Methylobacillus flagellatus KT: one gene and its partner. The protein of the gene in region 1 interacts with the protein of each later gene in a pairwise test. Links are inferred from orthologs where the notes say so. Each region holds a gene or a part of one and is shown on either strand. Other genes may lie near its edges.

Region 1 (4,093 bases):
CTACATCGGCCTGGCGCTAGGCGCTTACGGCTTGACGCAGGCCTTGTTCCAGCTGCCGTTCGGCATGGCTTCAGACCGCTTTGGCCGCAAGACCATGATCTACATCGGCCTGCTGATCTTTGCGATCGGCAGCTTCGTTGCCGGTATGGCGGACGACATCCATACCATCATCATCGGTCGTGCCATCCAGGGCGCGGGCGCCGTATCCGCCGCGGTGACGGCACTAGTGGCCGATCTGACGCGCGAAGAGCACCGTACCAAGGCAATGGCGATGATCGGCGGCAGCATCGGCATTACCTTCGCATTGTCGCTGATCCTCGGGCCGACGCTCAACCAGTGGATTGGCGTTCCAGGCATTTTCGTGCTGACCGGCGTCCTGGCCTTGCTTGCCATGCTGGATATCAAGTATCTGGTACCCAACCCCCAGGTCAGCCGGTTCCATTCCGATACCCAGGCCGCGCCGGCCAAGCTCGGCCCAGTGCTGCAGGATACGCAGCTGTTGCGGCTCAATTTCGGCATCTTCGCGTTGCATGCCTCGCACATGGCAATGTTTGTCGTGGTGCCATTCGCGCTCAAGCAGACCAGTGGGTTGAACGAGAATGACCATTGGATGATCTATCTGCCCATCATGGTGATTTCCCTGACGTTCATGGTGCCGGCCATCATCATTGGCGAGAAAAAGGCCAAGCTCAAGCAGGTGTTCATCATCAGTGTCGCCGTGATGCTATTGGCGGAACTTGCGTTCGGGCTCATGATCGATAGTTTCTGGGGCATCATGGTGGCGTTGACCATTTTCTTCATCGCCTTCAATGTACTGGAGGCGATCATGCCTTCCACCATCTCCAAGCAGGCGCCTGCCGATGCCAAGGGTACCGCGATCGGGGTGTTCAATACCGCGCAGTCATTGGGCATTTTCGTTGGCGGCGTCTGCGGCGGCTGGCTGTCCAGCCAGCATGGATATGCGGCAGTATTCGCTTTCTGCGGTGCGCTCATGCTGCTATGGCTGGTCAGCGTATGGACCATGCGTGCACCGGCGGCAGTACGTAGTAGAATGTACCCCTTGCCTGAAGGGCAAACGCATGATGCGGCGCAATTGTCGCGGCAACTGGCAGCGTTGCCGGGCGTGAAGGAATCGGTCGTCTTGCCCGAGGAGGGCGTGGTGATATTGAAAGTGGATATGCAGGCGGATTGGGATGATTCCGCCGCCCTGCAATTGATAAGGGGTTAAAGATGGCATCGGTCAATAAAGTAATCTTGGTAGGCAACCTGGGCCGCGACCCGGAAGTGCGCTATATGCCCAATGGCGAGGCGGTGGCCAACTTCAGCATTGCCACTACCGACAGCTGGAAAGACAAGAACGGCCAGCGTCAGGAGCGCACCGAATGGCACAACATCGTCATGTACCGCAGGTTGGCGGAAATTGCCGGCGAGTACCTGAAGAAGGGGCGCCCGGTCTACATCGAAGGCCGCCTGCAAACCCGCAAGTGGCAGACCAAGGAAGGCCAGGACCGCTACACCACCGAGATCATCGCCGACCAGATGCAGATGCTGGGCGGGCGCGATAGCGGCGGCGGTGGCGGAGCGAGCTATGATGGTGGCGACGACTTCAACCAAGACTACAGCCAGCCCGCCCCCAGGCAACAGGCTGCGCCGGCACAACGCCCCGCGCCTGCCGCATCCAAGCCTGCTGGAGGCAGCAATTTCGATGATTTCGAGGACGATATCCCGTTCTAAGGCATGCTTTGCTTCGTCGGTGATTGCTGAAAGCCCCGTCAAGCGGGGCTTTTTGTTGCGCTAACAAGCCATGAAGTAGCGGATTCTTGGTGCATTATTGAGAATGATTGTTGATTCAATGTATAATGATTCTCAATTAATAATTTCACTGCTTGGAAATTGCATCATGCATTCATTCCGCATTCCCATTAAAGCGGCCCTGATCGCCAGCCTTGCCCTGATTGCGAGTTCGGCCCATGCGCTCGATATTGTGTTTGACTACCGGTTTGACCGGAATGGCTGGTTCAGTACCGACAGCGATGCTGGCCTGATGCGGCGCAACGTATTGGAGCAGGCCGCCTCGGTATTCAGTGGCTTCACCGATTCCCTCTCGGCAATCCAGCCTGGCGCAGGTGATAGCTGGAGTGTGAGGTTCCAGCATCCTAGCTGGAATAGCTGGATCGAGAATGTCACGGTGACGGATTTGTATGTCCCGGAAAACAGCATGGTGATTTTCGTAGGGGCATCCTCCTTTAATGGCTCGGTACTTGGCGCAGCAGGTGGTGGCAGCATTCGTGCCCAGGGTAGCCAGGATTTCTTGGAGACGGTAACGGCGCGTGGGCAGGAAGGCGCGCTGGAGGATGTACCTACTGATGTCGGTCCATGGGGAGACTCCATCTGGTTTAACAGCCATTTTTCATGGTATGCAGGTCTCGATGAGAGCGGCCTGGCTGCAGGCCAGCCGGACCTGTTGACCACGGCAACCCATGAAATCGCGCACCTGCTCGGTTTTGGGGCGTCTACAGCTTGGGATGCTTTGCTGTTGCCCACGGATGACGGCTGGGTATTTGCCGGTGAACATGCCGTGGCGGCGTATGGCGATATGGTGCCCGTTGATGGAGGGGCGCATTGGGCCTATGGCGTGCAGGGGAGGATAAACGGGGAGCTTGTGCCCAACCTCATGGATCCGGGCACCCCGTTCGGCAATCGCGAATATTTCAGCGATCTGGATTACGCGGCGCTGGCGGACATCGGCTGGCAGGTGAGCGCGGTGCCCGAGCCGTCGACCATCTGGATGTTGTTGTTGGGCCTGATTGGCGTGTTTGGACGCTGGCAGCGCAAACAATCCACGCTGATCACCAGTAAGTGAATGGTTGTGTCGATGCCGAGACCGCCCGGAAATACGGGAACAGGTCCTTGCTGAACACTAAATGTCAGCCAGCGAGTGCTGGTTGGCCTGGTATTTGTATTCCCTCACCCAGCGCGTGAATTTTTCCGCCGGCAGCGGCTGGGAGAAGCGGTAGCCCTGCACGAAGGTGCAGCCGCTGCTTTCCGCCCAGTGCAGCTCCACGTCCGTCTCCACACCTTCAGCCACCAGTTCCAGTGACATGCTGCGCGCCAGCGCCACGATGGTCTTGACGATTTCTACATTGATCGGTTCGCGCTCTATGCCCTTGATGAAGGATTGATCGACCTTGAGCCGGTCGATCGGGAATTTGCGCAGGTAGCTGAGGTTGGAGTAGCCCGTGCCGAAATCATCGATTGCCAGTTTGATGCCAAGCCTGCTCAGTTGATGCAGGGTGCGCACCACGGCATCGGCATCCTGCATGAACATGCTCTCGGTCAGCTCGAATTCGAGATAAGCCGGGTTGATCCTGGTCTCCTTGAGGATGTGCTCCACCATGTCGCAGAAGTCACTCTGGTAGAACTGCATGGCGGAAATATTGACCGAGATTCGCATGGGCTGGAATCCTTCCTGCAGCCAGGCTTGGTGCTGTCGGCAGGCTTCACTGATCACCCACTGGCCGATGGCCACGATCAACCCGGTTTCTTCGGCAATTTCAATGAAATGGATGGGGGTGAGTAGCCCACGTTGCGGATGGTGCCAACGGATCAAGGCTTCCTTGCCGACCACCTGGCCGCTGTCGAGCGCAATTTGCGGCTGGTAATAGAGTTCGAATTCATTGCGTTCGATGGCAAGGCGCAGGTCGGTTTCCAGCGACATGCGATCCAGCGAGTAAAGCTGCATGCCTGCTGCATAGTGCCGGTAAGTATTGCGTCCGTTGCGCTTGGCTTCATACATGGCCGCATCGGCCTTGATCATGAGGTTGTTGGCATCCTCGTCATCCAGCGGGTAGATCGCGGTGCCGATGCTGGCCGAGATGAAGATCTCGCGTCCCATGATCTGCTGTGGGAGTTTCAGGGCATCGAGTATGCGCCAGCATAGGATATCCAGGTCTTTCTGGCCGCTGATGCTGTCGACGATGATGGTGAACTCGTCGCCCGAGAGACGGGCGACGGTATCCATCTCGCGCGAGCAGCGCGCGAGGATGCCAGCCAGCGCAATCAGCAGCTGGTCGCCGAAGGCATGCCCCATGGA
Region 2 (3,894 bases), 290 kb from region 1 along the record:
GCCGGCGCCTGCGATTTCGACCTTTTCAACGTATTCGGAGGCTGGCAATGCCTTGATCAGGGATTCCGCAATCGCACGCGGGTTCTGGCGCAAGGGCTTGGCCAGCGTCATGGCCAGGTTGGTGGAAAAATCCCCGTGCTGCGTGTTCTTGGGACGTTCAAGCTGGATGGCGGAAATGGCCGCACCGGCATCAAGGCTGTTTGCTGCGACCTGCAGTAATTCGGTAAGATGTGCTTTCAAGGCGAGCGACAAACGTGAATAAAAGCATTATTTTAACCTACTGCAAGCTTGCACTGATATGCAATTGTCGAACTTCGTCATGGGAATGCCATGACTGAACCCCGCCAAGCGCATCGCCTGCATATTCTTAAAGTCGCGCTCGATGTTCCGCTGGATGGTGTGTTCGATTATCTTAGCGAGGCGCCCGTGCAGATTGGGCAACGCGTCGTGGTGCCGTTCGGCCCCCGCAGGCAGGTGGGCATCGTGGTCGACCTGGCCGACGCGAGCGATGTTGCGCCTGCCAAGCTCAAGTCCATCATCCAGTATTTCGATCAAGAGCCCGTGCTCGACGGCGAGTTTTTCTCACTGCTGAAATTCTGTGCCGATTACTACCAATACCCTTACGGACAGGCCTTGCTTTCGGCGTTGCCCGCGCGCCTGCGCCAGACCGAGCCGGCGCGGGCCAGGCAACAGTTCTGCTATTGGCTCAACTCCGCCGGCCAGGCTGCTGACATCAGTGCCATTCCCGTGCGGCAAGCAGTCCAGCGCCGCATATTCGCCGCATTGCGCGCGCATGGCCGCCTGAACGAGGCAGAGCTGGCAGAACTCAGCCCGGGCTGGCGCAAGGGATTGGCGGCGTTGCGTGAACGGGGCTGGATAGAAGAAGAGCAGGTCTATGCAGGCCTGGGCTCGACATTGCATGCTTCCAGCGTCCAGCCAGAGTTGAATGAAGAGCAAGTCCTGGCCGTACAGAGCATCCTGCAGTATCGGGATACCTTCAGGCCGTGGCTGCTGCACGGCATCACCGGCAGCGGCAAGACCGAGGTATACATCCGCCTGCTACAGGCAGTGCTGGAGGGTAATCAGGACCAGGCGTTGGTGCTGGTGCCGGAAATCAACCTTACCCCACAGCTGGAAGCACGCTTCCGTACGCGGTTGCCGCAATTCCCGCTGGTTACCCTCCACAGCAATCTCAGCGAGAGTGAGCGCTTGCAGAACTGGCGCCTGGCGCAGACTGGTGCGGCACGCATTGTCATCGGCACGCGCCTGTCGGTGTTCACCCCGCTGCCCGGGCTCAAATTCATGATCGTGGACGAGGAGCACGACACTTCCTACAAGCAGCAGGACGGCATGCGCTACCATGCCCGAGATGTGGCCCTGGTGCGCGCGCAACGCCGCAACATTCCCATCGTGCTGGGCTCGGCCACCCCCGCACTGGAAACCTGGCATAACGCCCGCAATGGGCGCTATGGCCTGCTCACCTTGCAGCAGCGGGCGGTGAGCCAATCCCAGCTGCCGCAAGTCAATTGCGTGGACGTTTCCAGGGTGCAGATGCAGGAAGGCTTGTCGCCGCAGCTGCTCAAGGCACTGAAAGTTCGGCTGGAGCGTGGTGAGCAGAGCCTGCTCTTCATCAATCGCCGCGGCTATGCGCCGGTGCTGCTGTGCAATGCCTGTCACTGGATTGCACCCTGCATGCGTTGCAGCAGTCGGCTGGTGGTCCACCTGCGCCAGGGATTCCTGCGCTGCCATCATTGTGGACATGAGCAGAACATCGTGCGGCAATGTCCGAGTTGCGGCAATGCCGACCTTCACCCCACGGGGAATGGCACGCAGCGCCTGGAGGAAACCCTGACCAGGCTGCTGCCTGAAGCCCGTGTATTGCGGGTTGACCGTGACAGTACGCGCCGCAAGCACGCATTGAGCGAGATGTTGTCTGCGGTCCATGTAGGCGAGGTGGATATCCTGGTGGGGACGCAAATGCTGGCGAAAGGCCACGATTTCCCCAACCTGACGCTGGTGGGCGTGCTCGATACCGACAGTGCCCTGTTCAGTCCTGATTTCCGTGCTGCCGAGCGCCTGTTTGCCCAGCTCATGCAGGTGGCGGGGCGGGCTGGCCGGGCGGATAAGCCAGGCGAGGTGCTGATCCAGACAAGTTTTCCCGAGCACCAGCTGTTCAATGCCCTGCGCGTCCAGGATTTTGCAGCCTACGCCGCCAGCCTGCTGCAGGAGCGGGAAGTTGCCCAGTTCCCTCCCTGCGAATTCCTGGCCTTGATCAAGGCCGAGGCCAATGAATATGGTCCCGTGCAGCGCTTCCTGCAGTTTGCTGCCGATAGCGCGCGAGCGCTAGGGACCGACGCATTGGTCTATGACCCGGTCCGACCACAAATGGAGCGCCTCAAAGGCATGGAACGCGGGCAGTTGCTGTTCCAGGCCGCGACCAGGCAAACCCTGCAGATAGTCCTCAGGCAATTGACGCCGCAGCTGCGTGCCCATCCACTCAGCAACAAGATACGCTGGGCGGTGGACGTGGATCCGCAGGAGTTCTAATTCATCTTCATCCGCGCTGGCATGCTGAATCGGCAATAAGGCTGCTTTATCAGGCCCGGCCAGAACACCGCACGGCAGTCAAACGAAGGCATTAAGCCAAGGCACGATGAGGTGTTGCGGTGGTTGGCTGGCGTCAGCCGACGCTAGCCTCAGTCGCTTACTCGGCTGGAAGCCCCGTCAATACGCGCGCGCACCACTGTGTTTGTGCAAGCCGGAGCGCTGCTGTCGATGGCCGCCTCAAACTGGGAAAGCTGCCTGGAAATCGGCGACAACCCCGCCTTCAACGGCACAGTAGTCGGCAGGGGCGGCTTCCTGGCTGCGAGGCACATGTACGTCGTTCACCTTGGCCTGGGGCAGGCGGATCAGGCTGAACGCCTCGCCAACCTTGAATGCGAGCTGCTGCGGCAACGCAGTGGTTAGTGCTTGCCGCATTTTTCGGGCTTGATGGTTTCGATTTCAGAGGCTACCCCTTTGTCATGCTCCACCTCGACGCAGGCGCCTACCACCAAGGGGCCCTGCTCCGGTTCAATGTCAGTTTTCTCGGTGACTTCCACTTGCTGCCCGCTGATGGTCCAGATGCCGAGATTGCCGGCTGGACGTTCTTCGATACGGCCGATAAATTCCTCGTCCGCCATGGCCGGCGTGCTGACCAGCAAGGTACTCACGGTGAGCAGGGATAGGGTGCTGAACAGGTTGCAAAGCTTCATGTTGTTATCCTTTTCTTGATGTTGAGCTTGGATGGAGCAAGCTTAACCATTGGGATAGCATTGCCCTATCAGTATCAGGCCGATCTTGGTGTAGGACGGCCTCCGAGGAGGACTGCATTGTGATCAGATGGGCTGGGTGCCGATTGCTTATCAAGCAAGAGGATTGAGCGCATACTTGTTCCCGTTCATTGATCCTAGGAGTCAATCGTGCAACTCAACCTGGAAAATAAATTGGCACTCGTGACCGCTTCTTCTGCCGGCATCGGCCTGGCCATCGCGAGGTCGCTGGCGCGGGAAGGGGCAAAAGTCATCATTAATGGCCGCAGTCAGGCCAGCGTGGACAAGGCCATCAGCCAGATCAGACAGGATGTGCCGCAGGCCGATCTGGTGGGGCTGGTAGCCGACAATGGCACTCTGGCAGGTACTCAGGCGACCATAGCGCAGTTTCCGCAAGTCGATATTCTGGTCAATAACCTAGGCATTTATGAAGCCGTCGGTTTTTTTGATGAGACGGATGCTGCCTGGCAGCATTTGTTTGAAGTCAATGTGATGAGCGGCGTCAGGCTCGCCAGGCATTACCTGGGCAAGATGCTCGAAAGCAAGGTGGGGCGCATCGTGTTCATCTCGAGTGAGTCAGGCG

Evidence for each region. Proteins that work in one complex are often made in the same cells at the same time.
Region 2: the proteins of ssb (region 1) and MFLA_RS13615 interact in binary tests that used the Escherichia coli proteins (3 or more experiments, as listed by UniProt). The link is inferred for Methylobacillus flagellatus KT from one-to-one orthologs.

Annotation. Positions count from the first base shown.
Region 1 is NC_007947.1:2,594,079-2,598,171, reverse strand. Bases 192-2,982 are described here. They hold ssb (single-stranded DNA-binding protein), read left to right. Parts: upstream 192-1,230; coding sequence 1,231-1,734; downstream 1,735-2,982. Other genes in these bases: MFLA_RS12365 (EAL domain-containing protein), read right to left, coding at 2,921-2,982; MFLA_RS12370 (PEP-CTERM sorting domain-containing protein), read left to right, coding at 1,901-2,863; MFLA_RS12380 (MFS transporter), read left to right, coding at 192-1,228. Also shown: more of MFLA_RS12380, read left to right, coding at 1-191; more of MFLA_RS12365, read right to left, coding at 2,983-4,093. UniProt on the Escherichia coli protein: Plays an important role in DNA replication, recombination and repair. Binds to ssDNA and to an array of partner proteins to recruit them to their sites of action during DNA metabolism. Acts as a sliding platform that migrates on DNA via reptation.
Region 2 is NC_007947.1:2,879,388-2,883,281, reverse strand. Bases 1-2,938 are described here. They hold MFLA_RS13615 (primosomal protein N'), read left to right. Parts: upstream 1-330; coding sequence 331-2,547; downstream 2,548-2,938. Other genes in these bases: MFLA_RS14750 (hypothetical protein), read right to left, coding at 2,785-2,938; argS (arginine--tRNA ligase), read right to left, coding at 1-240. Outside these bases: more of MFLA_RS14750, read right to left, coding at 2,939-2,979; MFLA_RS13605 (DUF5666 domain-containing protein), read right to left, coding at 2,964-3,254; MFLA_RS13600 (SDR family NAD(P)-dependent oxidoreductase), read left to right, coding at 3,462-3,894.